DNA from 2 places in the Brevibacillus sp. BD137 genome. Region 2 is predicted to be linked to the other one. Evidence: predicted binding sites of a transcription regulator. Region 2 holds the regulator's gene; the other holds the start of a gene.

Region 1 (15,215 bases), on a different contig from region 2:
GTACGTCCTGTGCTGCGTCGATACAGCTCAGAGGCTAGCTTGACGCGTTGTGCTTCCCCGCCAGAGAGGGTGGTAGCAGGCTGCCCCAGCTTCATATATCCCAATCCTACGTCTACGATGGTCTGCAGCTTGCGCTCAATCTTCGGCAGATTGCGGAAAAACTCTACACCATCCTCGATCGTCATTTCCAAAACATCAGCAATGCTCTTGCCTTTGTACTTCACATCGAGCGTCTCGCGGTTGTAGCGCTTGCCATGGCAAACTTCGCAAGGCACGTACACATCCGGTAAAAAGTGCATCTCAATTTTAATGATCCCGTCACCACTGCACGCTTCACAACGGCCACCCTTGACGTTAAAGCTAAAGCGACCTTTTTTATAGCCGCGCACTTTGGCTTCGTTGGTGGAAGCAAACAGGTCGCGAATATCATCAAAGACACCTGTATATGTCGCAGGATTGGAACGTGGTGTACGTCCAATTGGAGATTGGTCGATGTTGATCACCTTGTCCAAATGCTCCAGTCCCAGGATACGACGATGCTCACCTGGCTTCACCTTTGCCTTATTCAAATCGCGAGCCAGTGTCTTTTGCAAAATTTCATTGATCAGTGTACTTTTTCCTGAGCCAGATACACCTGTTACGGCAACAAAAACGCCTAAAGGAAGCTTCGCAGTGACGTTTTTCAGGTTGTTTTCCTTCGCGCCCTCAATCTTGATCCATTTGTCTGAAGGCTTGCGACGCTCCATCGGAACAGGGATGAATTTGCGCCCACTCAAATAGGCACCCGTCAAGGAGTTAGGGTCCTCCATGACTTCATTCGGAGTTCCTGCCGCTACGATTTGACCGCCATGTATGCCAGCGCCCGGGCCAATATCGATAATGTAATCGCAGGCCATCATCGTATCTTCGTCATGCTCTACGACGATCAATGTATTCCCCAGCTTGGTCATATGCTCCAACGTCTTGATCAGACGCGCGTTATCCCGCTGATGCAGTCCGATACTCGGCTCATCCAAAATGTAGAGAACACCCATCAGACTAGAACCGATCTGCGTAGCCAGTCGAATCCGCTGCGCTTCTCCCCCGGATAGTGTTCCCGCCGCACGGCTCAGCGTCAAGTAATCCAGTCCGACATCAATCAAGAAGTTTAGTCGTGCCTTGATTTCTTTTACGATCAGGTTCGCGATCTTTGTTTCCCGCTCTGTCAGTTCCAGACCATCAACAAACCGATGCGCATCGAGAATCGACAGCGTAGTCAGCTCGGATATGCTACGCTCCCCGACCTTAACCGCCAAGCTCTCCTGTCGCAAACGTTGGCCTTTACAGACCGGACACGCCTTTTGGCTCATAAATCCTTCGATTTGCTCGCGGATGTAATCCGAGCTGGTCTCCAGATGACGTCGTTGCAGGTTAATGACGACACCTTCAAAAGGTACGACTGCCTCGCGTACTTGTCCAAACTCGTTCTCATAGCGGAAGTGAATTTTTTCGCCTTCACTACCGTACATCAAGATTTGTCGGTGCGCTGCCGTAAGCTCCTCATATGGCACATCCATTCGAATGTTAAAGTGGCGGCAAGCTGATTCCAACAATTGTTGATAGTACGTCGAAGTCTTCGGCTCCCATGCGCCAATCGCCCCGTCATCGAGCGTCTTCGTCGCATCCGGAACGACCATATCCGGGTCGACCTCCAGTTTGACACCTAATCCGTCGCACTCTGAGCAAGCACCAAATGGGCTATTAAAGGAGAAAATCCGCGGCTCCAGGTCTCCAATGGAGAATCCGCATACCGGACAAGCATGCTTTTCACTGAACAGCAGCTCTTCTTGCTCCATCACATCAACGATGACCTTGCCGTCTGCTAAACGAAGTGCCGTTTCCAAGGAATCTGCGAGACGCGCCTGTACATCCGGCTTCACGACGATCCGGTCAACGACAACCTCAATGTTATGCTTCTTGTTCTTTTCCAGCTTGATGTCTTCGGACAAATCGGTAATTTCACCATTGACCCGCACACGGACGAAGCCTTGCTTGCGGATGTCCTCCAGTAGCTTGACATGCTCTCCCTTGCGTCCTTGCACCATAGGAGCTAGAATCTGCATTTTCGTGCGCTCAGGATACTCCAATAGTCGATCGACCATTTGTTCAATAGTTTGGGATTGGATCTCGATGCCATGCTCCGGGCAAACCGCTCTACCGACACGCGCATACAAAAGGCGCAAATAGTCGTAGATTTCCGTAACCGTTCCTACTGTAGAGCGAGGGTTGCGGCTCGTCGTTTTCTGGTCAATCGAGATTGCAGGGGAAAGTCCCTCAATCGAATCCACATCCGGCTTGTCCATTTGCCCGAGAAATTGACGGGCGTATGCAGACAGAGACTCGACATAGCGTCGTTGTCCCTCTGCGTAAATTGTGTCAAAAGCAAGCGATGATTTACCCGAGCCGGACAAACCCGTCAAAACGACGAATTTGTCCCTCGGAATGACTACATCAACATTTTTCAAATTGTGGGCACGTGCACCCTTTACGACAATATGTTCTAATGGCATGAAAAAAACCTCTCCTTAGAGTTCCGCCTTCAGCTCAAGAATCAAATCACGCAATTCGGCCGCACGCTCGAACATGAGGTTGCGTGCCGCTTCTTTCATTTCTTCTTCCATACGTTCTATGACAGCCACGCGATCCTTCTTCGGCATTTTTTTGAAGTCCGCATGTGGCAAGTAATCCGCTTTTTCCTCCGCTACCTTAGTAGCCTCGATTACTTCGCGGACGGACTTTTTCACGGTTTGCGGCGTGATGCCGTGCTCCTCATTGTAAGCCATCTGAATGGAACGACGACGTTCTGTCTCTCGAATCGCAGAGGCCATCGAATCTGTCATTTTGTCCGCGTACATGATAACGCGTCCCTCAGCGTTCCGCGCAGCCCGACCGATTGTCTGAATCAACGAGCGCTCATTGCGAAGGAAGCCTTCCTTGTCTGCATCCAAAATCGCCACGAGTGATACTTCCGGCAAGTCCAGACCTTCCCGCAAGAGGTTGATTCCGACCAGCACATCAAACTCACCTAAACGCAATGAGCGTAAAATCTGCATCCGCTCAATCGTTTTAATATCCGAGTGAAGATAGCGGACCTTGATTCCGATTTCTTTCAGATAGTCCGTCAAATCCTCAGACATTTTCTTCGTCAGAGTCGTGACGAGAACTCGCTCATTTTTCGCAATCGTGGCTTGAATTTCGCCAATCAAATCGTCAATCTGTCCTTTGATCGGACGTACCGTAACCGTTGGATCAATCAAGCCTGTCGGACGAATCACCTGTTGCACCATTTCCGGGCAGTGTTCCAGCTCATAAAGACCAGGTGTAGCCGAAATGTATATCGCTTGTTTTAGCTTTGCTTCAAACTCCTCGAACTTGAGTGGGCGGTTATCGCGTGCAGAGGGCAGACGGAATCCGTGTTCGACCAGTACATCCTTCCGTGCGCGGTCACCGTTATACATCCCTCGCACCTGTGGCAAGGTCATATGCGACTCATCCATCATGACGATAAAATCTTCTGGGAAGTAATCCAGCAAGGTATACGGAGCATGCCCGGCAGGCAGTCCCGTCAGATGGCGCGAGTAGTTTTCGATCCCGGAGCAAAAGCCCATCTCCATCATCATCTCAATATCGTACCGTGTGCGTTGCTCTAGTCGCTGTGCTTCCAGGAGCTTGCCCGCATCACGGAATTCTTTCAGTCTTTCTTCCAGCTCGGCCTCAATGCTTTGGACAGCTAGCTTCATTTTCTCCTCGCGCGTCACATAGTGAGATTTAGGGAAGATGGCAATGTGATCACGCTGTCCCAAAATTTCGCCGGTCAGCACGTCAATCGAAGTAATCCGCTCAATTTCATCTCCAAAAAACTCAACGCGAATCGCCTGCTCACTCTCTGAGGCAGGGAAAATCTCCACGACGTCACCCCGCACACGGAACGTACCGCGCGTGAAGTTGATGTCGTTGCGTGTGTACTGGATATCGACCAAACGATGCAATATCTCGTCCCGTCCTGTTTCCATACCAACACGCAAAGACAAGAGCAGCTCCCGATACTCCTCGGGCGAACCCAACCCGTAAATGCAGGAGACGGAGGCAACGATGATCACATCTCGGCGTTCAAACAGCGCACTGGTAGCCGAGTGACGGAGCTTGTCGATCTCGTCGTTAATGCTCGAGTCTTTTTCAATAAACGTATCCGATTGGGGAATGTATGCTTCGGGTTGATAGTAATCGTAGTAGCTGACGAAGTATTCCACCGCGTTGTTCGGGAAAAACTCCTTAAACTCTGCACAAAGCTGCGCGGCCAGAGTTTTGTTGTGTGCCATCACGAGTGTTGGCCTGTTCACCTGAGCAATTACCTGGGCAGCCGTATAAGTCTTTCCCGTTCCCGTCGCACCCAGCAATGTCTGGTGTCGCTTGCCAGCCTGTAACCCTGCCACCAGCTCGGCAATGGCGGTTGGCTGGTCACCGGACGGTTGAAACTCCGATACCAATTCAAAACGCTCCATTCCCTCGTTCATCTCCTCATAGCATGACTGTTTCTACTTCCATTATAACACAATTTCGGCTAGTTTAAGCCCAAAATTCGAACAAACGTTTGTCTTCATCTTTCCACCGATTTTTCCGATATAAGATGAAGGAAGTACAATCATACGCAGATAGACTCGCCACCTTCAGGGAGGATTGACATGTCAGATAACGGAACAACCGTCAAAAATAACCCTTATATACAACCGCATATGAGCTATAAAGGCAAAAAGGAATTCAGCACGGAGCTCGACCAAAATGCCTTTATGAAGCTCATGCTGGAGCAGTTAAAGCATCAGGATCCTATGTCCCCCATGGACAACTCTCAATTCATCCAGCAAACAAGTATGCTGACCATGGTAGAAAAAATCACAAAAATGACCACGCTGATGGAGCAATCGAACAACAGCATGGTCACTTTGGAGAAATATGAAAAGCTGGTAGGTCGTACTGCTTCGTATTCCCTTACTACAAAAGACGAGATGACGGGAGAAACTAAGACGGAGAAGAAAGAGGGCGTACTTGATGCCGTCTACATGGATCAAGGCAAAATCTACTTCCGTATCGCAGGCGAATCGACACCGATTCCGCTGGCAGACGTCTCCGGATTGGAATCGCAAGGTCTGGCCGGCAATACGCTCGACAACAGCGTGAAGTACATGGAAATGATCGGTCGTGAGATTTCCTATAAAGTAACAAAGGAAGTCGACCGGGATGGCAATCCAGATACCAAAAACGACGTTTCCAAGGTTGATGAAATCTTGAATGGCGTCATCACTGGCTTTACCACCAAAAACGGTACCGCACAATTCCAACTGGATAATGGATCAACCGTAAAAGCCGAAGAAATCGTAGGCATGACGGTGAAACCTGAAAACAGAACAATGGGCAACTCCCTTGCCTATGCGCAAATGATCGGCTACAACATCACGTACAACCTGTCTCAGACAAACCCGGACGGCACCACTACCAATACTCCTCTTTCCGGAGTGGTCAAAGCTGTCAGCATGAAAAACGGAGTCGTCGAATTCATCCTTAAGGATGATAAGAAAGTCGCTCTCAATCAAATCACAGGATTCGAAGCAACTGCCTAGAATCCTATCCAAAAAGCCGCACATCTTCGAAATCGGAGAAGGCGGCTTTTTCTTTTACAAGTTCCTATTCGTTTACGATCACTTTTCCGGTTATCGCATCCACATAAAATGTATCATCTACTTTAGATTCTCCCCCGCAGAAGCAATGCGAGCGAGTTTGACGAAACGAAAGGTCATAGCCGAGCTTCCAGGTAATCGTGTTTTTCTTATAATCTGGCTGGTGGATATAGGTCAGCTCAAGTGGATAGGTTTGCAGTAATCGGGTCATGGCTACTTGTTCTTTAAGGGCTTGAGAACGGGCCGGGTATTTGACACTGGCCGGTTTGTTTATGCTCACCTGATCCCATGTACCCGTCCATGAATCGATCCGAATCGTATACATCCCGTTCTCCACACTCTGATTGACCCCATAAACTGGAATGCCGTTTACAAGGGGATCAGCTATGATCGAGGTGTACCTTTCATCTCCATCCTCCGTTATTTGGATCTGATTGTTTCCAGACGGAGTCAGTCTTTTCAAAAGCTTATCCGCTTCCATCCGATCCCGCTTCTTATCCGTTTTCACATTAGACCATTGCGGATTATTTACCTTTGTGGAAAATGCAAGCAGTTCACCAGTCTTTGCATCCGTCACGAGGAGATGATGCTGCTCACCGTTAGTGCTTCCCTCAGGAAAGGTAGCCATTCGAGATATCTTGTCAGCATTGGAAACCCCCTCACCAAAATTCCCCCATATGAAATAGCGAAGGGCTGGGCCATCATCGTAACTCGCTTCGTAGACGGACAGCGGCAGCTTTTCTGTTTCGAGTCTAAACAATATGCGTAACAAATCACGCGCTTGTGTCTCTGTTTGCGCTACCCACTTCTCACCTGTTCCAGTCACATTGATGGTCTGAGCCGGGTTGGTTGTCGATCGGGAATTCGCTGTTACCAATCGTTTGCCACTGAAGGCATCCAATGCACTACCTGTATGTTGTTGCGTTATGATTCCATTTTTCAGGACATAAGCGAGCTTTGCTTCTACCTGTTCGCTATGATTATGAATGGGCAATAAATATACAAGCTCTAATGGCCGGCTTTCTTGCCACTTTCGTACAGCTTGTTCGGAGGAGATGACACGCTGCGGAGATGGGAGGGAAGAGGGACTTACTTTTTCGTATAGCCTGCCATCAAACGTGGAAAACCAAACGATTCTTCCCGATGCATCAAAACTGACGAGACAATCATAATCGTCATCGAGCAACACATTATTCAGGACTCGCACCAGTCGAACCGTCAATAAATCCTTATTTTTATAAACCTCTCTCGCTTGATAGTTGTTTCCTGTGCCAGTCCCCTGCAATCCAGCGACAAAAGCCAGCGCACGTGCTTTGGCTTGCTGCTCAGTCGGGTAGGCAGGCTTTGTTGCTGCTTTCGGGGTAAAATTCAGTCTGAGCAACTCACCTGTCTGTCCGTCAAAAATCGCATCATCCATGGCCGACTCAGCCCCAGCAGCAGACTGTGCAAACGTGACCACTACCCCGCTAACACCAGGTCCATCTACATCGCCACCGTAAACGACAAAGCGCGAAGACAGCTCCGGCAAAAGCTTGACTAGCTTTTGGACACCTTTCGTCACATGCATCGGTACAGCTACAACCGATTGGGCCTGTGCTACGGTCACAGTTGTCGTTGCGCCTGCTCCTGATAAGGGGGCGGCAAAAACTGTGGCGGCAGCTAATGTACCCGACAAAAACCACGAGACCGTTCTTTTCCCTTTGAACACCGGACCCACTCCCTCTTTTTTCCTCCTACATTGAGACGCAACTGCCACCAGTAAGTTACCGAATGGACAAGCTTTTCTCGAAAAAAAGAAGGTATGCACGTTTGTCTGCATACCTTCTCCCTAACTCTCCTTATGCCCCTACATTCAGCTTCTCCAGCTTTTGCTTGATCAGCTCGACTACACTGGCGCGCTTCAAATCAACAAATGCACGGGTATTTGCATCTGGAACCACAATGATCCCCAGTTGGTGATGATTACCCGCATAGACCGCACACTGTACGAACTTCAGCTCACCTTCATGCGTGAGTACTTCCATTTTACAAAAGGCAGGATTGACTTGTAGTGCTGGATATAAATCTTCCTTTTCCCGCACCGAAATGCCATTTACTTTCACGATAATCTCACCGGGCGTAATGCCGATTTCCTCTGCTCTCGTTCCCGGAATGACACCCATTACTTTTACACCGCGCGAAGACTGGATGAAATAAGGCGTACGCTTTCTTTCTTGATACTGACTCCAGAAAAACAGCGCCTCATGACCGAATAGTGCAAAGAGCGCGGTCAGCATGATCAACAGATAAAACCATACAGTCAGAGCACACAATCCCAACAAAATGAGCGCATACAGCGTCAAATTTTTTGCAACCTGCGTTGCTTTTCTATACGGAGTCATCGTTTGCGTCATATCAGAGAATCCGGTCACTGTGGGCAGAAGCATCAGTCCGAATGAAGCGGCTTCTGGCGAAAAGAACGGCCACCCCGGATACAACGCACCACTGATAGCACCTGGCTCCATCTGTACGAACAGCACGGCTGGGGTCAGCCAAAAAGAATGAAGCAAATAGGCACCGACAATCCGACCACGCTGCCCTTCCACGAACAGTGGAGAAGCGTCCCGCCCGCCATTCCAGCGTACGAGCATCGCTTCAATTAGATGCATGATCGCAACTAACGCAAGCAATGGCAATGGTTTCGCCTGACGAATCATTTCCCAGATATAGCTCAATCCTGGAACGTCCGTAACCGGTGGAATAACCAGTGTGATCGCGTGTAAAATCGCCAAAATCCCGGCAGCATATGCGAAACAGAGAAATCGTAAACGAATCAGCGCCAAGATGAGCGCCAATCCCCATAGTATCCACAAATCCTGTGCTTGCACGACCACGCCAAGTCCTGCACTAAGAAGAGAAATCAGCAAGCCTCCCACCAAGCCCATCCCTACAGCCCGTATCGTTGAGAGCAAGGGGGACTGAATGCGTGCAGAAAAAAGCTGTCTTTCCAGATTCATCTGTCTGCGATAATGCAAATAAATAAAAACCAGAAAGAGATAGAAGACAGGATTGATAAAAAATGCGGCAAAGCCATATGCAATGGTAAGCATATCTGCCTGTATCGCCAATTGCCTCACCTCAACTAAAGGAAAGAAAAACCACGGCATTTGATTTGCCGTGGTTATCATTTCTACGGGTAGCAGGGAATTACCTGCTTCCATTTTCTTGATTATTCATTACTTGCCCGTGACTACATCCAGAGCTTTTTGCAATTGCAGATCATTCTCTGGCTTCGTCATCGTTTTACGGAGACTTTCTTCCAGCGAAGAGCGTGTCTTCGCGTCTACTTTGCCAGTTACCTCAAGTTTGCTGGAGGTTTGGAACTGCTTGATTGCTTCCTCTGTCTTTTCATCAAAATAGCCATCTTCTCGCCCTGGGGACAGATTCAAGCCTTTCAGGATGAGTTGCAGGTTTTTCACGTCAGTACCAGCCATGTCGCGCTGCAATACTTTATCTGCCGGCAGCAGAGTTGCGTTGAAATAGTCAGGTTGCTTGACTTCAAAGTCTGGCTTAATGCCTTTTTTATGGACCCAATCCCCACTCGGTGTGATCCACTTGGCAATCGTCAGCTTCAATTGGCTCTTGTCGTTCATTTCCATGGTACTCTGAACGGTTCCTTTACCAAAGGTCTTCTCACCGACCAGCTTGTAGCTGCCGCTATCGCGCAGAGCACCCGCGAGAATCTCCGATGCACTGGCGCTTCCGCCATTAATCAGTACCGAGATTGGATAAGGCTTGGCAGCTTCTGTAGTCGAGAAATACTCTTCTTTTTGCTGTCCGCCATTTCCATACTCGATTTGTACGATCTTGCCTTTATTCGGTACGAGGATTTCGCCGATTTCCTTCACAGCCAGCAAATACCCGCCCGGATTGCCTCGAACGTCAATTACCAGACCGCCAATCCCCTTCTGCTCAAGAGCAGCCAGCTGTTCTTTGAAGTGCTTAGCTGTGTCTGTAGAGAATTGGGTAAGGTTAATTACCCCTACTTTAACACCATTCTTCTCGATAATCTGACTGTTTACCGTCTCAATCGGAATATCGTCACGTACACACACAATGGTAAGAGGCTCTGGTACTCCGGCTCTCACTACTTTGAGAACCGCCTTCGTTCCTTTTGGACCACGAATCTTCGTCACTGCCTGATGCAGGTCCAATCCTTCAAGGGTTTCATCATTTACGCTCAAAATTTGGTCGTTTGGACGTAGCCCCGCACGCTCCGCTGGGGAGTTTTTGAATGGGGAAACAACCGTTACCCGACCATTTTGCATCGTTACCTCTGTCCCGATCCCTTGGAAAGTCGAGTGTAGGGTAGATGTGAACTCCTCAGCAGAGCGAGGGTCCATGTAATCACTATACGGATCTTCAAGCGACCCGACCATTCCGCCAATTGCACCCTCTACTAACTGCTCAGTGGTGACATTTTGGATGTAATCTTTCTTGATTGCTGAAAACGCCTCGTACAGCTTCTGGAACTCTTTCGGATAATCTCCGCTTCCAGAAAACAGCGCCATGCTGGATGCTGTTAAAGCCCCACCTTGACTCGAACTGGCGCTAGCCGATGTCTTCATGATCGCCATCGTAACAAAACTACTGGCTACCATGGAGATGAGTACAAGCGCGATTACGGTACGTCCTTTCCATCTCACTGTTACGTCACCATCCTTTGTGCTACCGGAAAAAGATATGCTGCTAGTGTATGCATGTTCCGTTCACAATATTTGTCTGGTCGCACGAGGGTCTACTTCAAGTACGGCATTGGGTTAACTGCTACGTCGTTTTTATAGACGGTAAAGTGTACGTGATTTCCGGTTGAGCGACCTGTTGATCCTACCTCTGCGATCTTTTGACCTCTCGATACGGATTGCCCAACAGAAACCTTGATACCTCCCTCGCGAATATGACCGTACAGAGTGGTATATTCTGCGTTATGCTTGATCATTACTGTATTCCCGAAGCCGCCGTTATATCCTGCAAAGAGAACAATTCCGTCAGCCGCAGCCAAAATTGGCGTTCCCTTCCGTGCTGCCATATCTACACCATTATGCCCAGCTGAACGGCCTGTAAACGGGTCTGACCGCACTCCGAAGCCTGAAGTGAAGCGGAATTGCCCATTTGCGACAGGCAAACCAAACTTTCCACCCTTGTAGCCTGTACTGGATGCGCTCAGCGCACGTACTCGCTCCGAATATTTGGCTGCTTCTTGTTTGGTGATAGCCAAAAGCTCCTGCCCATACTGCTCCAAATCCACTTCAAGAGCAGATTCTTTTTTATCCAGTTCAGCCTTGACCACTAAACTTTGCTTGTACTGCTTGTCCAATTCGACTTTGAGCTCCTCAGCCTCATCGAACATCCCAGCGTACACAGTCAGTTGATGATCAATTTCTTTCATTTTGGTCTCGATGGTTTCCTTATCGCGAATGTTATCCTCTAAAATACGCGTGTCCTGCTCCAAAATAAGCTGCAAGGCCTGCATACGCGTCAAAAAGTCCCCAAAGTCAGAGGAACCGAGAAGGACATCCAAATAGGAGACCGTACCACGTTCGTACATGGAAGTCACACGTGTTCTGAGCAAGGCATCCCTTTTCGCCACGCGATCCTTTGCCTCATCCAGCTTATCCTGCGCATTTGCTGCTTTTTCCTTGGTATCATCCATTTGCTGCTCAAGCTTGTCCAGCTTATTCTGTGTATCGTTGCGACGCAAATCGATTTGCATCAATTGCGTTTCCAAACCCTTTTTCTCTTTTTGCACGACATTGATCTGTTCTTCTGTCTTCTTCATTTGCTGCTGCTGGCTTTTCTTCTTCTTTTGGATCTCTTTTAGCTCTCGATTAATCTTGTCCAAAGAGGCCTTACTAGGCGCAGCCAAGCTCACATTCGTCGGAAGCACCGTACCGACTACAAGCCCAGTGATTACGAGTGCTAGCAGGATTCTCTTTCTCATGATACTCCTCCCACGCTCTTCAAATTATTAAACTCGCAAGAAGCGACGTACGGACACCAAACTTCCCCAAATCCCGATGAATGCACCAATCGCCAGCAAAGCCAACGCCACTTGATACACGAGCGGGAATAGCGGTAACAGTTTAAATAGTTGGGAAGCTTCAAAACTGGAGTGAATGGCATCCAGGAGGTAGTAGTACCCAACCATTAACATAATGGTCGGAATCAATGCCCCTGCCACACCCATCATGAGCCCTTCCACAAAGAATGGCCAACGGATAAACCAGTTCGTGGCACCAACCAGCTTCATGATTTCAATCTCTCTGCGACGTGCCACAATTGTCAGCTTAATCGTGTTGGCAATCAAGAACATCGCGGTAAAACCAAGTCCAATAATAAAGGCAATCCCGACATTACGAACTGCTCCTGTCAAGGAAAACAGCTTTTCCACAGTGCCTTCTCCATAGGTCAGGCTTTTGACATACTGGATATTTTTAATTTGAGCAGCAACAGCAGCAGTGTCTTGCGGTTGCTTCGTTTTTACGGTAAACGCATCTGGCAGAGGATTGCTTTCCTCCAATCCTTCAAACAAATACGCTTTTTCACCAAGGCTCTCTTTAAATTTCTTTAGTCCTTCGTCTTTCGGAACAAATGACACAGACTCGACTTGCGGAAGCTTCTTGATGTTGTTCTCAACCTGTGTGATGTTTTCTTTTGTCGCCAGCAAGTCCATGAAGACGCGGATTTCTACCTGCTTTTCCACGGTTTGCGCAAAGTAATTGACGTTCATCGCCAGAATGAGGAAAACTCCCAAGATAAAGAGAGTAATGGTCACGGCACTAATAGAAGCGAACGACATCCAGCCGTTCCGCCCGAGGTTTTTGACCCCTTCACGGACATGGCGCCCCAGCGTCCTAATCTTCATAACCGTATTCCCCTCTCTGCTCATCACGGGCAATTTGGCCTGCTTCGATCGCAACCACCCGTTTTCTCATGGTGTTTACAATTTCTCTATTGTGGGTAGCCATAACGACTGTCGTTCCACGCTGATTAATTTCTTCAAAAAGCTTCATGATTTCCCAAGAGGTCTCTGGGTCCAGATTCCCCGTTGGCTCGTCCGCGATAATAATTCCCGGACTATTCACCAATGCGCGCGCCAAGGCAACCCGTTGCTGCTCACCACCGGACAGCTCGTTTGGTAGCATTTTGGCTTTATGCTTGAGCTTTACGAGACCCAAAACATCCATCACGCGCGGCTTGATTTGTTTCGGATTGCTCTCGATTACTTCCATCGCAAATGCGACATTTTCGAAAACGGTTAACGTCGGCAGCAGCTTGAAGTCTTGGAACACGACACCGATACTGCGGCGGACTAATGGTATTTGACGCTCTTTGATTCTGCTGACATTGAAGCCACCCAAAAAGATTTGTCCTTTCGTCGGCTTCTCTTCACGGTACATCAATTTGATAAACGTAGATTTACCCGCACCACTGGGGCCTACTACGTACACAAATTCACCTTTCTCAATCCGAATATTGATTCCTTTCAAAGCATTGGTTCCATTCGGGTATGTTTTCCATACATCGAACATTTCGATCAAGCCAATCACATCCTACTTCGTCAGATCCTTGTCTATGTATCTTGATCCTGATTTTTTGTTAACGGTAAAATCGACAAAACCCCTCTACCCACTAGCAACCGCTGCCATACCTTGCTGAAAAACAGCGGGATTTCCCATCTTATCCATTATACCACCACGATTCACGGATGGTATCCACTAAATCTCTCATTTCTTGTCGAAACAGCTTCGATTGTTAACAACTGCCACGAATTAGGGAGATAATAAGATTGCACATTCCCGCCTAGCATCATGGAAAACAGTTGGCTACAATGAGTGTGACAAGAGGTCATCATAAAAAAGGAGCTGGTTATCAACGTGGAAAATTTTGTTTACCATAACCCGACACAGCTGATTTTTGGACGGGGTCAATTGGCCCAGCTCGAGGAAAAAGCAAGACTGCTAGGTCCCTCCGTTCTTTTGGTATATGGTGGTGGCAGTATAAAGCGAACTGGTCTCTACGACAAAGTGATTTTTCTCCTCCAGTCTGCGGGCTGCCGCGTGCATGAGTTGCCCGGAGTGGAGCCAAATCCACGTCTGAGTACCGTTAAGAAAGGAATTGAGTTATGCCGCCAAGAGAGTGTCAATTGGATACTCGCTATAGGTGGTGGTAGTGTAATCGACGCGGCCAAAGCAGTCGCGATTGGTGTGCCTTACGAGGGAGATGTTTGGGATTTTTATACGCGCAAAGCGGTCGCACAAGAGGCGCTGCCCCTCGGTACCGTACTGACACTTGCCGCTACTGGTTCTGAAATGAATCGGGGAAGTGTCATCACCAACTGGGAGACACAAGAAAAGCATGGAGCTGGCACGACATTTCCGGCGTTTTCGATTCTGGATCCTGAGCATACGTTTAGCGTACCTCGCGACCAAACGATCTACGGAATCAGCGACATTTTGTCCCATGTATTCGAGCAGTATTTCACGCATACAGCCGAAATTCCACTGCAAACACGTTTTGCAGAGTCGATCATGAAGACCGTCATCGAAAATGCAGAACGCGTCCTCACCAATCCGGAAGACTACGATGCCCGCGCCAACATCCTGTACTGCGGAACAATGGCATTGAACGGCACTCTCCCGGTTGGCGTCACAACAGACTGGGCAACCCACTCCATTGAGCATGCTGTCAGTGCTGTTTACGACATCCCGCACGGTGGCGGTCTGGCAATCATCTTCCCGAAATGGATGCGCTATGTGTACCGTGAAAACGTCGCTCGCTTCGTGCGCTTCGCAACAGAGGTATGGAATGTCGATCCTTCCGGCAAGACAGACGATGAGATCGCCTTGGAAGGGATCGCCGCTACGGAAGCTTTCTTTGCGCGTATCGGTGCCCCTACCCGATTGGCTGATTACGACATCACCGACGAGCACTTGCAGCTCATGGCCGAAAAAGCTACTCCGTTTGGACCGATCGGTCAGTTTAAAACATTGACGAGTGACGATGTGGCACAGATTCTTCGCATGTCTTTGTAAACACAAACAAACGCCGTATTCCAGAATGGGAGTACGGCGTTTGTTACCTTTTTTTCCGAATAACATTTCCGCATAATAGCACCAACGGTACACCGATGCTATAGGTAACATCATAGAATGGCCAGTACTTCGCAATGATGTCGCCATAGACAACCATATTGGGCGAGAAAATCATAGACATTACCATGAGCAAAACGATGTATGGAAGGATGAGAACCCTGAAGTTCTCGATTCGAAAGACGTGACGGATGCCCAAATGAAAAAACAGGCAATATAATGTAATTTTGACGCTCACCGCGATAAACCAAATCACCGCGATAATCGCCTCTAGCCGCTGGATGAAATCCCCGAGTTTTAGCTGTTTGATAAGAACATAGGTTGGATAAAAATGCCGCGAAGTCTGTTCTGCCCCCAAAACAAGGATGCACAT
Region 2 (15,215 bases):
AATCGGATATTTCCGGGCAACGACAGCGCAAGTGGCAGAGCGTGCAAAGATTTCTCAGCCGTATATTTTCAAGTTTTTTGCATCGAAGGAAGCTTTGTTACTGGCAGCATTAGAGGCGTCGTGGGAGCGGATCATTGACTCTTTCCGTCTCGTTGTAGAGTCCGCATCCAAAGAGCAATTGGAAACAGATTTAATCAAGACATATGAAAAGATTTTGGCTTCCCATCAAAATGAAATACTGCTTCAAATGCAGGCCCAGACGATTCAAGAGCCTTTGATTCGTGAAGCAATGCGCGAAGCATTTCGGGAGGTTCGTCAGATTGTCTTAACAGCTTTTCGCAAAGCGGGCATCGCGAATCCGGAAGAGAGAACGCTTATTTTCCTGGCAAGAGGAATGCTGTGTAATATTTCAGCGGCTTTGGACATGCCGGAATTGATGGAGGTGTAGCGCAGAAAAAATTGCGATAATTAGTTATTGACTAATCACTAACTAAAGCGTTATAGTTCAAATTAGTTAGTGATTGATCAATCACAAAATAAAGCAAGTGGAGATGATCCGAATGAAAAAAGCGATTGTAGTCGGGGCAACAGGCGGAACGGGAGCGGCAATTTTGGAAGAGCTCATCAATCGAGGTATTGAAACGATTGCTTTTGGGCGTTCTCGACAAAAGCTAGAGCAAATGGCGTCAGAGCTGGGGAAACCAGCACATTTGTCATTAGCCGTCGGGGATGCATTCCGGTCTCCAGACATCGTAGCAGCATCGGAAGGAGCGGATGTACTCTTCCATTGTGCAAACGTCCCATATCACGAGATGGTGAATAAACTGATCCCACTTGGCGAAGCGATCATGGAAGCCGCCAACAAGAGAGGAATGAAAGTTGTTGCGGTAGACGGCATCTATCCATACGGAAGAAAGCAGATGGAACCAGTGACGGAGGAGCATCCAAAGCAACCGCATACGAAGAAAGGAAAAATCAGATTGGCATTTGAACAGATGCTATTTAGCAGTCGCTGGGATCATGCGCGAACGATGATTGTCAGATTACCAGATTATTATGGACCCACTGCTAATCAAGCATCGTATTTGGGTTCCACGCTTGAGGCAATTGCTGCTGGAAAACCGGGGCTTTTCATTGGGAATATGCATATTCCTCGCGAGTTTGTTTATTTGCCGGATGCGGCGAAGATGATTGTAGAGTTGGCCAGCTGCGAGTTTGCTTATGGACAAAACTGGCACATTCCAGGGGGAGGCCTCATTTCTGGTCGAGACATTGTCCGAATTGCCCAAAAAGCAAGTGGCACCGTGAAACCGGTCATTCCACTTGGGAAAATGGGTTTGTCTTTGTTGGGTATGTTCGTCCCGGTGATGAAGGAGGTTGTCGAGATGCTGTACTTAACTGAAAAACCGTTGATCCTTAGCGGAGAAAAATATAAACGGCTTATTGGACCGATCCCAGCGACGAATTTCGAGGAGGGGATAACGGCAACGATCCAACATTTGCAGAATCGTATTTCTAAGAAATAAATAATAATTATCAGTTATTGATTAACCACTTACAAATGACCTGTCGCAATTTCTTTAAATATTCCTTTACAGGAATATTCCCTTTGGTGTATATTTTACCTAACAAAACGATCACAATAACGCTGAAGGGGATGAGATGAACGTAGAATCCATTATGTAACGAGGTGAGCGACATGTCAGGGATGAATCCGGGCATGGACATGGCGACGCTGAGTGCTTTGGCTGAACCAAATCGTATGAAAATCGTCGAACTTTTGCGCGACGGTCCTCTGACAGTAGGGGAAATCGCTGACCAACTGGGGCTTCGCCAGCCCCAAGCCTCGAAGCATTTGAAGGTGCTTAGTGACAATGGGATCGTGGATGTGAAAGCCGAAGCCAACCGCCGATTTTACAAACTCAGGCCCGAGCCCTTCCGAGCGCTGGATTTTTGGGTGAGGTCATTCCAGCGTGTTATGGAAGAAAGATTCGATAACCTGGAAGACTATTTGCGGGAACTGCAAGACAAGGAAAAAACTTGAGTTTCATTCAAATGAATGAGGAGGAATTACTATGTCAAGAAACGCAATGGTTTCAAGGGTAGAGAACGAGCGAGTGCTGGTACTGGAGCGTGTATTCGACGCGCCCAGAGCTCTCGTGTTCAAGATGTTTAAGGAGCCTGAGCATCTCAAGCGCTGGTGGGGACCGAAAGGCTGGGAACTCCCAGTTTGTCATGTTGATTTCCGCCCAGGTGGTGTTTGGCATTACTGCATGAAGTGTGTCGATAAGAATCAAGGAGATTTTTACGGCATGGAATCTTGGGGCAAAGGTGTTTATAAGGAAATAGTTGAGCCCGAGAAAATCATCTATACCGATTACTTTTCAGATGCAGAAGGCAACACAAACGATGCGATGCCTTCGACTGAGGTTATGATGGAATTCATCGATTTGGGTGGCAAGACGAAGCTGGTCAGCCGTTCTGAATATGTATCTGCGGAAGCTCTCAAAACTGTCATGGACATGGGCATGCTTGAGGGCATCACCCAAACGTGGGATCGTTTGGAAGAGAGTCTAAACGAGATCAAGTAAGCGAAATAGGAAAGGCCGCCTGGTATGAAGACCCGGCGGCTCTTTCTTTTTAGTAGGTAGATTTATTTCACCATCAGCCCAATAAAATCGTTCAGCTTATCCAGCGAAATGATATTTTGATTGCATGACATGCTGTCTTGGCAAATGTAGTTTCCTTTTTTCAAATACGTTCCATCCCCTGAACCTTTGGCTTCAAGGATGAACATGCCGATCTCCTCAAAGCGATTACAGAGCGCACAAACGCCTTTTTTGTTTACGTTTGTAAACTGTCCGTGTATGCCAATCAGTTTTCCTTCGTGGTAAGCAACAATAAATTTCTTTTCTGTCGCAGTGTCTAGCCAGCTCAGATAAGAGATATCTGAAAAATCGATCTCAGCTAAATTCGAGACCTTTAGCTTCTTTACTTTTGGAAAGAGCTTCTTAATGGAAGACTCTGTGACAGCAGGGAACGGAATCACAAACGGTGAAAGCTGATTCAAAAACTGTTTTCCTTCTGCCTTTTCTTTTATCGAGTCAATCGGATGCAAAATCTCTTTTTGTTCTTCCGTCATGTTTGGGAACAATTGAAAGACTTCTTCATGAGCGATTTCTTTACGAGCACGAATCACGTTGACATCTGTACTGGTCGCATAGGCGTTCATGATTGCTTGAACGCGTGATTTAATGAAGTGATATTGATGCGTATGGATAAAAGGTTCCATGTTGCGGTTCCTCCTGTTTCTGTCTTGTAAGGTGGGTTCTTCTTTAACTTTAGCGTGTTTGTAGGAGAGGAGAAAGGGAAAGGACATTTCCCAAAAAAACTCGCCATAAAAAAGCACTGACAACCTAATGAAAAGGTCTTCAGTGCTTTATAAACGTCTATTTGGTATACACGATTTTTTTAATCGTCTCTGTAGACAAAAAGTATTCCTCCGCTAACTGAGAAATAGCCGTCCCGGCCCGAAAACTGCTTTTAATAGCTGTATTCCGCTCATCCAGGAGTTTTCTTCCGCCAGTGCGCGTCCCCCATTTTTGATGGGTTACTTTTGTTTTCGGAATATAAATGGTTTCTCCTTGCACGTACTTTTGAATTTCCGCGAGTAACGATTCAGGAAGGATTAAATTTGCTTTCACACATTTCATTTCTGCTCGCTCCTTATTTATAGATAGGCAAATAAGGGGCAAAGCCAAGAAATAGGAAATGAGATACGCAAATGAAGGCGATGATTCGTTTAAACGGAAGACCACCTCATGCAAAGTATCGCCTCACTATTTCTAGGCTTTGCATGAGCCGCTGCGGTATGTGGCAAATTGGGAGCATTCGCCATTGGTACACCCCCCTCGAGGTCCATTTTGAAAACGGTGTCCCCTTTTTTAAAAGGGGGTATTTGAATTATATAAGAAAATGGCTTTTTTGTATAACGATACTTACAAAAATGTGAGTGGATTTTGAATGCTCATTTACAACCTTTTGAAAGTCAAATATAGTAATGGTAGTGAATGTGAAAAGAGGTTTTGATTGAGTATGATGAAACTGATAATCGCTAAGTAAAATTCGAATGAATTTTATATGGGAAAAGGTTAAATGAAGGGTGTGCCCTTGGTTTCTTTTTTATTCCTTTTTTCAAAAGCGATTAGAAGGCATTATATCTCATTCAAACAAATTTCACGTTTGTGCATGATATCTATTCAGTTCGGGATAGGTATCTTCATCACAACGATAAATTTGACCATGAGAAGAGAATTCTTCTTGTGGTCTTTTTTATTTGGAAAGAAGGGATTGCGAAAAAGGAATGGATGATGACAAACCGCACAAAAAATAGAAGGGGAGGTTTTTATATGCGCGAATATCGATTGATTAGGGACTACAAGCATATCAAAACATACAAGGAAAGCTTTAATGACCTCGCCAAGCAGATCTTTCAGCTCGATTTTAGAGAATGGGATAACAAGGGCTTTTGGAATGACAACTATGTCTGCTATTCCTATTTGGATGGGGATCAGGTTATTGCGAACGCTTCTGCCAGTAAGATGATCGTGACATCCAATGGAAAAGACTACAAGGCACTTCAAATCGGAACGGTCATGACGCATCCTGCCTATCGCAACCAGGGGCTGGCAGCGAAATTGATGAACCATATTCTTGAAATATGCGAGAAGGAATACGATTTTATATATTTGTATGCCAATGATACTGTGCTCGATTTTTATCCGAAGTTTGGATTTGAGAGAGTACTTGAAAGTAGTTTTCGTTTATTGGCAACCGATTTGAAAAAGCAAGTGGAACAAAAATCGGTCTTGCGTAAGCTGGATGTTGATAATAAGGCTGATTTTGATATTGTGAAGGAATTTGCTGCGAAAAGAATCCCCGTTTCAACGAGACTAGGCATCAAAGATAGCGAGCATCTGTTGATGTTTTACTTTTTGCTTGTTTTTCGGGATGCGATCTATTATCTCGAAGAGGCGGATGTGATTGTCTTATTTGAAAGAGAAGATGACCAACTGCATGTATTTGATGTTGTAAGTAAAAAACCAGTTGATATAGAAACGGTCATTTCTCATTTGATAACTGCTGAGACAACGATCATTCATTTTCACTTTATGCCGGATAGTGAGAATGAAAAGATCCAATCTGCATGGATGACAACGACCGATGATGTCTTATTTGTTCGCCCCTCGTTAAAAATGGAGACAGAACATTTTCGTTTTCCGCTTACTTCCCACGCATAAAAGGTTTGAAATGACACAGTAGGTGAACCAGAAAAACAGCTTCGTGCCATCGGGGGCTGTCGATGAGAAGAGCAGCTACAAAATGATCAAATGTGATTATCACAATATATGAGTTATGTGCTACCAGTTTATAAAGACTGGTAGTTTTTTAATCCACCCAGATGGTCACATCCAGAATTGGCAAGACAAAGATGCTGTGGAAGTCGACGATCGGGAAGGATGATCAACAGATTGAGGCCAGATCGTCGTACAGCACACAAGAATGGCGGGATGATCCATTGTGATACACAACAAAAGGACCTATCCCAGCAGTTCTTTGGCTCCGTTCATGACTAAGGGCAAAGACTGTTTAACGAATGATTCCGCACTTATCAGACACCCCTCATTGTTCCAAACGTAAGCCGCCCCATACATCCCCCAACTTAACATGACAGAAGCTGTATTTATTAAGAATTGCTGGTTTGGAGTCGATAGCATCTTGTCTTTGTCTATAAAGGAAAGAAGTATCGTTTGAATTTTTTCCTTTATTTGAATTTCAAATACAGGTACAAGCGATGTATTTCTTCTTTTGCACATAGTGCTTAGACCCATGTGAAATTCACATACCCCGAGAAAGATACTCTGAATTGTTTCTTCATTCAATACTTCGTGACCGCTTATTCTATGATTCATGATTGTCATAAATGATTCCATTAGTCTGGCCTCAAGAATTTCGAATTTATCTACAAAGTGCGCATAAAAAGTCGCTCTGTTAACAGTAGCTCGCTCTGCAATATCCCTAACGGTTATCGATTCAAAGTCTTTTTCTTGAATTAATGAAGCAAAAGCGTCTTGAAGGAGTCGCCGTGTACGTATCACACGGGGATCAGCTTCATTCTTTTTAATGGTCATGGTTAAGATCTCCCCAGTAAAACGACATGATAGAAATGGTGTTGTCTATACAACGGTTTATGGTTATTGCTGATTGCGTACCATTCGGTTGCTATTATAGCATACAAATACAACAAGTGTTGTTCAAGCAACTGGTGTTGTATTGAAACAAAATGCTGAATGCCGTTTTTTCAAAAGGAGGAGAGAACCATGTCGGTTTGTAACTATGATCCCTAGATCAAGATTTTGCGGGAGGAATAAAGTGAAACATTACGGCAAGCTCCGCGCTGGCTCCTTTAGCTACTAACATGCAGCCGTGGCGTTTTTTCGTTATCGACAAAAAGATAGTTATATAAAACACAGCAGGAGAGTGAATGATGAAGAGAACTTGGAAAGTTTACGTTCTAGCCTTGATCAGCTTTTTAGTTGGAACATCCAATTACATCGTTTCCGGAATATTAGACCGGATTGCAGAAACGTTGGGAACAAATGTTGCGGCAGCAGGTCAGCTCATTACGGTTTATTCCCTGGCCTATGCGGTCGGCACTCCTATTTTGATGGCGCTGACGGCCAAAATGGACCGACTTAAGCTCCTACTTTATTCGCTGGGCCTCTTTATTGCCGCAAACCTGCTGACATTTATAATGTCTGACTTTGGTTTCTTCATTACCGCGAGAATCATTACGGCGTTAGGCGCCGGGGTGGTCACAGTTAACGCGCTCAGTATCGCCGCCAAAATTGCTCCGCCAGGTAAGCAGGCCAGCGCCATCGCGAACGTCACCATGGGCATTACCGCATCGCTCATCATCGGCGTCCCGCTGGGCAGAATGATAGCCTCTGCTTTTGGCTGGAAAGCGGTATTTCTGGCCATTGCGATTGTCGCGGGCTTGGCCATGCTTGTCATTGCTGCAGTTATACCACGTATGCAGGGCGACAAGCCTATCCCTCTGATCAAACAATTTGCTTTGTTAAAAAAACCTCAGGTTTTGGTTGCTTTAGCGATTACTTTTTTCTGGTTGGGAGGATATTCCCTCGTCTATACTTACTTATCCCCTTTTCTGCTAGAGGTAACTCATTTAAATGAATCATTGATTAGCGCAGCTCTGTTCGTGTTCGGCGTTGCCAGTTTGATTGGCTCGAAAGTCGGCGGCTACAGTGCGGATAAACGGGGCATCAAATACACGCTCGTTTCTGGGATGGTGCTTCACGTCATTTCGTTGATTTTGCTATCTTTAGTCGGACAGTCGGTCATTCCCGTATTCGCCATTTTGATCCTCTGGTCTTTTGCCGCTTGGTCATCCGCTCCCGCGCAGCAATTTAACCTAGTTTCGCTTGTTCCTGAATCCACGGGCGTCATGCTGAGCTTGAACAGTTCCATGATGCAGCTTGCCATGGCTGTCGGCGCAGGAATTGGCGGGCTGATCGTTAACCGTGTTTCTTTAGCATCCATTACCTGGTTCGGCGTACTCGGCGTACTCATCGCCATCATTGCTGTGTTTGTATTGTCCAGAATGGCATCACGGCATTCGGTGGTTCAATCAGTGGAGTAAAGTGATCTTTCATTTCTTTACAAAAAAGCAGACCGCAAATGAACGGCCCCCCAATTGTTGGACGCAACAATGCGGTGTGGTTGTTAAGGCAACGAAAAGTACATATCGATGTAGATAAATGAACGTAAACTATCGGGGGAACGATGCTACAATAAAAAAACGAGACGCGGCTACCGGCATGATTCGGTAGCCACGTTATACTCTAGGGGGAGTTTCCATGCTACTTCGAAGATTTCATGAGACGGATATTGACCAGATCATCACTTTATTTTATGAGACCGTACATACTATAAATAAGCAAGACTACACGCAAGAACAAGTAAATGCTTGGGCTTCCCTAGCGGATTTGAAGCAGAGGAAAGAGGTCTGGTTGAAAGCTTTAACGAGTAATATTTCCTATGTTGCTGAAATGAATGGTTATATCATGGGCTTTTCTGACATGAGTGTACAAGGTTACCTGGATAGATTATTTGTTCATAAAGAGCATCAGGGGCAAGGAATTGCTTCAGCATTGGTAGACACACTTGAATCTAAAGCCAAAAAATTAGGTCTAATCGAAATAGAAACCGATTCGAGTATTACCGCTAGACCTTTTTTTGAAAGAAAAGGGTACATCGTAGTAAAATCGCAAATCGTTGAACGCAATAGCACTAAGCTGATGAATTTTCGAATGAAGAAAAGTTTATGCTAACGAGAGACGAAAGCTGAATACAAAAAAACAAAAAGTCGGTAATCCTGAGAACAGGAAGCTGGTTACGTCGGCCAGCTGAGTGCCCTGATTACTCTTTAAATGAAACCATAGTAACATTCTGATCTTTTTCGTTCACCGTTAAAACAACCTCACTTGCATAGCGTGAGAGAAATACGAGAAAGGGGGATTCTAGCAGGTCGTCACTGAGCACCCAGTTCGTGGGGGATATGGAGACCTCGTCACTTGTTTTGAATGGTCTATTCATAAAGTCCCAGAGCCTTTTGTGATCGGGTTGGGGAAGGTAGGTAGTCTGCTTGAAAAAGGAATCCCTGTCTATTTGGAACAGCTTTATGCTTAGTCGATTACTACGCTCACATTCTCCCTGTAGATAAAAATCGCTTACCAGAAGATCAATCTTACTTGTATGTATGACCGATTCGATAAAAGAACTCTTTATATTCGGCTTTAAGTCCTCCAGCCTGATTTCCTCCATCTTTCCATTCGTGTATATTCCCCGTACGTTAGTAAACAGGCTTGTGAAATTGACGGAAGCATACGCTTCTATCTCGGGATCGTTGTGGGCCGCAATCCGATAAGCAGTATGCTCATGAACAACGAAAGGGGCGATGGCCCATTGCAGGACGATATCATGGATAAAATCGGGAGGCTCCTGAAGCCCACTTGACTCGAATCTCTTAAATGAGAGGTCGACGTTTGTTTCTATCCGATTCTCTCCAGTGGGGAACGGTATCTCCATCAGCCAATTCATATAGTATGCCCTCCTTAATGATCGGTTGCAACGCCAGTCGCTGTTTACCCCTTATGATTCCAGCAAGTTGATAGATTTGCTAGCAGATTAATCCTTTCGTAGGAGCTGAACTCTTTGGCGTAATTCCTGTTCGGTCAACGACTCCAAATGCAACAAGGCCTCATACGGATCATCACCTGGAATATGAAAGTATCGAGCAAATGCAGGTTCTGTTTTGAGGCCGTCTTGCTTCAGAGCCCTGATATGTATACACGCATCCAAGCCCCCTATATGTAACAATCGTGCTTCGATGTCCATATGACGATAGGCGTTTTGCTTTTCGACTGCAACCGGTTGAGCAAACAATTCAAACCAAAAGCCAGCTGTGAAAAACGAAATAACGCACGTGGGAATCCCTTTGAGATCAAGTTGTGTCACTTCAAAGCTGGTTGAGCAGCCAAACGCTTTACGAACAACCTGCTCAAACTGATCCAGATCATGACTCTCGCAAATAATATCCAGATCGCTTTGCTCAACATCAATGTCCAATGGGATGGTTCCGGCAAGCACTGGACGGTAATCGGCTAGTACTTCCATGATATGCGTCTGTTGAATCGCTTTCCATGCCGTTTTTTGGCGCATCGTTCCTCTGCTCAAGTAAGAGAGATCATGCCAATTTTTCATGAAACTACCCCCATGTCTACTTTCTTTTAAAATAGTGTAGACAAAAGTGAATAAGCGCGCAACGAAATTGGTAATCACTCGTATACCTAAATGAAGGGAGTGTAGTGGATGGAAATATTTTTGTGGGTCGTGGTTGTGTTATTGTTCCTGCTAAGCATCGCAGGAATTTTCTTACCCGTTTTACCTGATACGATCTTGTTGTGGGGGGGCTTTTTGCTCTATCACTTTTTCATTGCAGATCCGGGAGCGGGATTGCCGGCATCCTTTTGGTGGGGAATGGTCGTTCTAAGCATTCTGCTTTACGGTGCTGACTTGCTGACGAACATGTACTTCGTGAAAAAGTACGGGGGGTCCAAGTGGTCGTCCATTGCTGCTGCTGCCGGAATTATCCTCGGGATTTTCGTTTTCCCACCGTTTGGTATGCTGATCTTGCCGTTCGTATTCGTCGTTCTCGTAGAGTTGATGGTGCAGAAGCAATCGATGGAGCGAGCAGTGAAAGCGGGGGTAGGCTCACTGATCGGATTTTTGGGCAGTGCGGTCGTAAAAGTCATCTTGCAAGTTACGATGATCATCTGGTTTTTTATCGCCAGATAACAGATAGAAAACAAAAAGGACAGCCGAGGCTGTCCTTTTTTACGTGGAAACTAGTGAATGAGGCGATAGACACCAATGACTTTACCAAGAATGGTGACATGCTCCAGAATAATCGGTTCCATCGTGGCATTTTCCGGTTGGAGACGGAAGTGGTTCTTTTCTTTGAAAAATCTTTTGACGGTCGCTTCATCTTCTTCTGTCATGGCTACGACAATGTCACCATTGTTCGCTACGTGCTGTTGGCGAACAATGACGTAGTCTCCGTCGAGAATCCCGGCATCAATCATGCTATTCCCGGAGACGCGCAGCATGTAGACCTTGTCGGAAGTCACGATATTGTCTGGAAGCGGGAAGTATTCTTCTACATCCTCAATGGCTGTAATGGGTTGTCCAGCGGTTACTTTTCCGATTACTGGCACACGGACGACAGAGTCTTCGAAATTGTCTTGAAAACGATCTTCATCTGAAAGCAATTCGATGGCGCGAGGTTTGGTAGGATCTCGACGAATGAGGCCCTTTTTCTCTAAGCGTGCCAAATGACCATGTACCGTTGAGCTGGAAGCGAGTCCAACTGCCTCTCCAATTTCACGTACAGAAGGCGGATATCCTTTATCACGAACTTCCTTTCGTATGAACTCGATGATGGCTTGTTGTCTACTCGATAATTTTGACATAGAAAGACACCCCTGATTTCTCGAACATATTTTCCTATATTATACCATGGGAGCTTGCGTTCGACAAACATAAGTTCGTTTCGTTGTTGACATGAACATATGTTCTCATTTATTATGAGCTTACAAGAGAACAGAACGTATGTTTGCAAGGAGGCCATTATCATGAATTCATCGACAGTACGTAATCGTTTCGAGAAAAAAGAAGAACGTCGTGTTCGTTTTGGTATCACGAGAGGTCAAGCACTCTTGTTTCTTATTACATTTACTCTCTTTTTTTACTTGTTGACCGAACTAGTGTTTGCTGCTTCGCCAATGGACGAGCCACAAGGCATAGAAGTAACCGTACAATCCGGAGATAGTCTATGGTCGTTAGCTGTTCGCTACTCAGATCAGCATACGGATGTTCGTGACTATATCATAGAAATCAAGGAAGCGAACGGCTTGGATAGCAACTGGATTTATCCGGGTCAGACTCTGATCATGCCTGATATGCCGTAAGTGTTCGGCTGTCTTGCGAGATCATTCGAATGTGGTATAATGAAGCGGCACTACTACAGAGTGGGAGGAACCAGCAGTGGTATCTGACGCAGAAATTAAACGCATTAACGAATTGGTCAAAAAATCTCGCGAAGAAGGTTTAACCGAAGAAGAAAAGCTCGAGCAAAAAGCATTGCGCCAAAAGTACATTGACGCCGTTAAGCTTTCACTGAGAGCAAATTTGGATTCCATCCGTTATGTGGAAGACCTTGAAGAAAATAAGCCAAAACAGTAAGATAACAATTACTGATACGACAGACATCCTCGCTTGACGCTAGGGTGTCTTTTTCTGTGACATACATAACGCTTTGATAGCCAGGGAGGGATAGCGATGGCGTGGATAGCTGTGGCGGTTGGCGGAGCAGTTGGCTCTCTTGTGCGCTACCTATTGTCTTTACTCGCAAATCAGCCGGAATGGCCGTGGGGAACCTGGATCGCCAATGTTTGTGGATCCATGATCATTGGCATCTTGTTCGTGCTGGGGAAAGAACGTGGCATTTTATCTCCAACACTCTATCTCTTATTTGCAACGGGTGTCATGGGAGGATTTACGACTTTCTCTAGCTTCTCCTTGGAAGTGGTCACTTTTTGGGGAGAAGGACATCTGTTGCGGGGCACATTATATGCTCTTCTCAGTTTGGGAGTCGGTCTACTTTCATGTGCGGTTGGAATATGGCTGGCCAGGCAATGGTCCTGATACGTTCAAATACACGATACATGTGAGGGGGAATGAAGGTGAGTACACAGCATCGTGATTATGAATGGGAACAAAAAAAGCTGGATGAAACCATTTCAGCTATTGATGAAGAAATGGAGCAGCTTCGCAATGAAATTCGCGAGGCAACCGATGACTATGTGAAACAGGTCGTTAACTCTAAAAAGGCAAAGGATTTGCGCTATCTGGAAGATCAGGGGCGAGAGAAGCCTTATTTCGGCAGAGTGGACTTCTTGAAGGATGAAATCTACGAGCTGGATCAGGTCTACATAGGAAAACGGGGAATTGTACGCAGCGATACATTTGATTCTGTCGTCGTGGATTGGCGTGCGCCTATCGCCAGTCTTTATTATTCTGGTGAGAGCAAAGACGCGTTTTATCGGATGGGGCGCGAGATCGTGCGTGGTGAAGTTCGATTAAAGCGTAATTTTGCGATTGAAGACGGAAAGATCGTCGGCATCTATGATGGAGCGGTAAAAGAAACAATTAACCGCGAAATGGGGCATCCTGACGAGTTTTTGCAGGAGGGCTTCATCGATGAATTTTTGGCAGCCAATCTAAATCAGGCGAACGATAGCAGGCTAAAAGACATCGTCGCTACCATTCAATCCGAGCAAAATGATATTATTCGGGCGGAAAAAGAACGGCCCATTGTCGTGCAAGGAGTAGCGGGGAGCGGAAAAACGACCATTGCGCTGCACCGACTCTCCTATTTGATTTATAACTTCCAGGATTCCATGATGTCCAAAAAATTCATGGTGTTTGCGCCAAACCGGATGTTTCTTACCTATATATCCGAGGTTTTGCCGGAGTTGGGAGTCGATGACGTTCAACAGTCTACCTTTGTAGATTGGGCAGCGCGTCTCGTGAAGCCTCTGCTACCAAAAGGATGGAGAATCGTGAGTCCGGATAAGCCTCTTCAATTGTTCTTCGAAGAGGGGCAGGACGAGCGCCAGAAAGAAATGACGCGAAACAGGCTTCGCTTCAAAGGATCGCTCGCTTGTCGGGAGGCGCTGGAGCAATACATTCGGCATATCGTCGAAACGAGAATCCCTTTTAAGAAACTCAGCTTTTTATACAACAAAACAAAGCAAGTCTTTTCCATTCCGGGTGATTTTATTCGCCAATGCTTCTTGGAGCAATTCGCCAATATGCCGTATCATCGACGAGTAGAAGCGCTTCGCAAGCATTTAAAACAAGAAATGAACAAGCAATTATTTGCCCATTTACGAGAACGAAAAGTCGATTTGGACAAAGAAGGCTTGTACAAATTCGAGAAAATGCTGGAGCAAATCCTGGATACGTACCTGACTTCGTTTCCGAGACTGGAAATCTTCACAGCTTATCGCGAGCTGATTGCTGATGAGGAATTGCTGCGCAAACTCGCACCTGCTGACATTTCAGACGAAGTTGTGCGTGATGTGACTCAGTCAAGTGCTGCGCTGTTTGCAGAGGAGAGATTGGAGCCCGAAGATATCGCGCCATTGCTGTACTTGCAGCATATTGTGGAAGGAATGAATAAGGCGGAGCATTTTGATCATACGGTCGTGGATGAAGCACAAGACTTGAGTGCGTTAGAAATAGCTGTCATCGCATTGGCAACCAAGCGAAACTCGCTCACGATCGTGGGAGATATTGCGCAAGGCATTCATAGCTACCGAGGAATTCATGCCTGGGAAGAGTTGACCAAGGGGATATTTGCACAGCTGTTACCTTCCTATTATACGTTGTCGCAAAGCTATCGTTCGACAATTGAGATTATGCGCTGTGCTAACGAAGTGTTGCGGCAAATTGAATTGCCCGAGACGGTATTGGCAAAACCGGTTTTGCGTCATGGTGAAAAACCAATCATGGTCAAGGCTCGTTCAAGAACGCAACTGTGGGAGGACATCTCTTCGCGTGTGGCAGACTACCAGTCGGAAGGCTTCAAAACGATTGCGATCGTGGCGAAAACGATCCTAGCGAGTAAAAAAGCACATAAAGGCCTGCAAGGCAAGATAGCTGATCTGACTCTGTTAGGCAGCAAGGATAACCAATTTCCGGGGGGCGTAACCGTCATGCCTGCTTTTTTAACAAAAGGCTTGCAGTTTGATGTGGTCATTTTGCTTGATGTGGACGCCTATCAAAATAATGAATGGGACGCGAAGCTATTGTATGTCGCGATGACACGTCCAGTCCATCGCCTTGTTATGACGCAGGTTGATGACGTTTCTTCACCGCTGCTGAAAGGTTTACCGGCAGTGCTGTACACCATGGCTACTGACGAATAAGAATTTACTCATCAAAGAAAACCCTCTGCCTGTAAAAAAGCAGAGGGTTTATCTGTATCATGCTTAGTGGTCACCTGTGTTACCTTTAGAAGGGTTCGTAATCACAAAACCTTCTTCTGGCAAGAAGAGGTAATCAATGACGACGCCATCCAGCAATGGCTCATCCTTTTTCACGATCACATCGATCTCTTTGTCGGTAGAGATCACAACATCTTCTTCTGTTGGCTTGTCCAGAGCGAGTCCGTAATGTGCATGATCACCGTGAGCGTGCGTAATATAAACGCGCAGTTTCAATTCTTTGTCTTCTTCTTGCTCGATGATTGGAGCCAATTGCTTGGCAGCGTTACGAGTGATTTTTAGTTTCACAGGTCAAATCCCCTAACTGTATGTAAGTTACCCCTCCATCTTAGCAAGAGGGAAATCAGGATGCAATGTTGAAAGTGTTACGTATGTCTAGAGAATGACAACAGGGTGGGGGAGAATGATTTATGAAAATCGATTTACGAAGTGATACCGTTACGAAGCCAACCGAGGAGATGCTTCGAGCAATGGCGGAAGCGGAGGTTGGGGATGATGTTTACC

What was found. The regulator LexA, encoded in region 2, represses DNA repair genes until DNA is damaged. The targets are predictions, from matches to a motif close to CGAACATATGTTCG.
Region 1: uvrB (excinuclease ABC subunit UvrB) is a predicted target of LexA. The motif match lies at 4,620-4,633, and genes of this name have one in related genera.

Annotation. Positions count from the first base shown of each region.
Region 1 covers NZ_JAOTNO010000003.1:9,970-25,184, forward strand. Annotated here, with positions in the region: gene uvrA (excinuclease ABC subunit UvrA) at 1-2,549, opposite strand, end outside; gene uvrB (excinuclease ABC subunit UvrB) at 2,565-4,541, opposite strand; gene ODZ53_RS06780 (flagellar hook assembly protein FlgD) at 4,722-5,654, shown strand; gene ODZ53_RS06785 (hypothetical protein) at 5,719-7,428, opposite strand; gene ODZ53_RS06790 (PDZ domain-containing protein) at 7,550-8,911, opposite strand; gene ODZ53_RS06795 (S41 family peptidase) at 8,927-10,396, opposite strand; gene ODZ53_RS06800 (murein hydrolase activator EnvC family protein) at 10,489-11,691, opposite strand; gene ftsX (permease-like cell division protein FtsX) at 11,719-12,615, opposite strand; gene ftsE (cell division ATP-binding protein FtsE) at 12,605-13,291, opposite strand; gene ODZ53_RS06815 (iron-containing alcohol dehydrogenase) at 13,628-14,785, shown strand; gene ODZ53_RS06820 (GerAB/ArcD/ProY family transporter) at 14,829-15,215, opposite strand, start outside.
Region 2 covers NZ_JAOTNO010000002.1:684,734-699,948, reverse strand. Annotated here, with positions in the region: gene ODZ53_RS06505 (TetR/AcrR family transcriptional regulator) at 1-448, shown strand, start outside; gene ODZ53_RS06500 (SDR family NAD(P)-dependent oxidoreductase) at 561-1,526, shown strand; gene ODZ53_RS06495 (ArsR/SmtB family transcription factor) at 1,700-2,044, shown strand; gene ODZ53_RS06490 (SRPBCC domain-containing protein) at 2,076-2,591, shown strand; gene ODZ53_RS06485 (FusB/FusC family EF-G-binding protein) at 2,654-3,292, opposite strand; gene ODZ53_RS06480 (CD3324 family protein) at 3,450-3,713, opposite strand; gene ODZ53_RS06475 (GNAT family N-acetyltransferase) at 4,410-5,300, shown strand; gene ODZ53_RS06470 (TetR/AcrR family transcriptional regulator) at 5,601-6,191, opposite strand; gene ODZ53_RS06465 (MFS transporter) at 6,548-7,720, shown strand; gene ODZ53_RS06460 (GNAT family N-acetyltransferase) at 7,938-8,411, shown strand; gene ODZ53_RS06455 (hypothetical protein) at 8,500-9,180, opposite strand; gene ODZ53_RS06450 (DUF4269 domain-containing protein) at 9,268-9,843, opposite strand; gene ODZ53_RS06445 (DUF456 domain-containing protein) at 9,952-10,437, shown strand; gene lexA (transcriptional repressor LexA) at 10,488-11,111, opposite strand; gene yneA (cell division suppressor protein YneA) at 11,274-11,609, shown strand; gene ODZ53_RS06430 (DUF896 domain-containing protein) at 11,686-11,883, shown strand; gene crcB (fluoride efflux transporter CrcB) at 11,980-12,345, shown strand; gene ODZ53_RS06420 (HelD family protein) at 12,384-14,633, shown strand; gene ODZ53_RS06415 (HesB/IscA family protein) at 14,697-14,999, opposite strand; gene ltaE (low-specificity L-threonine aldolase) at 15,122-15,215, shown strand, end outside.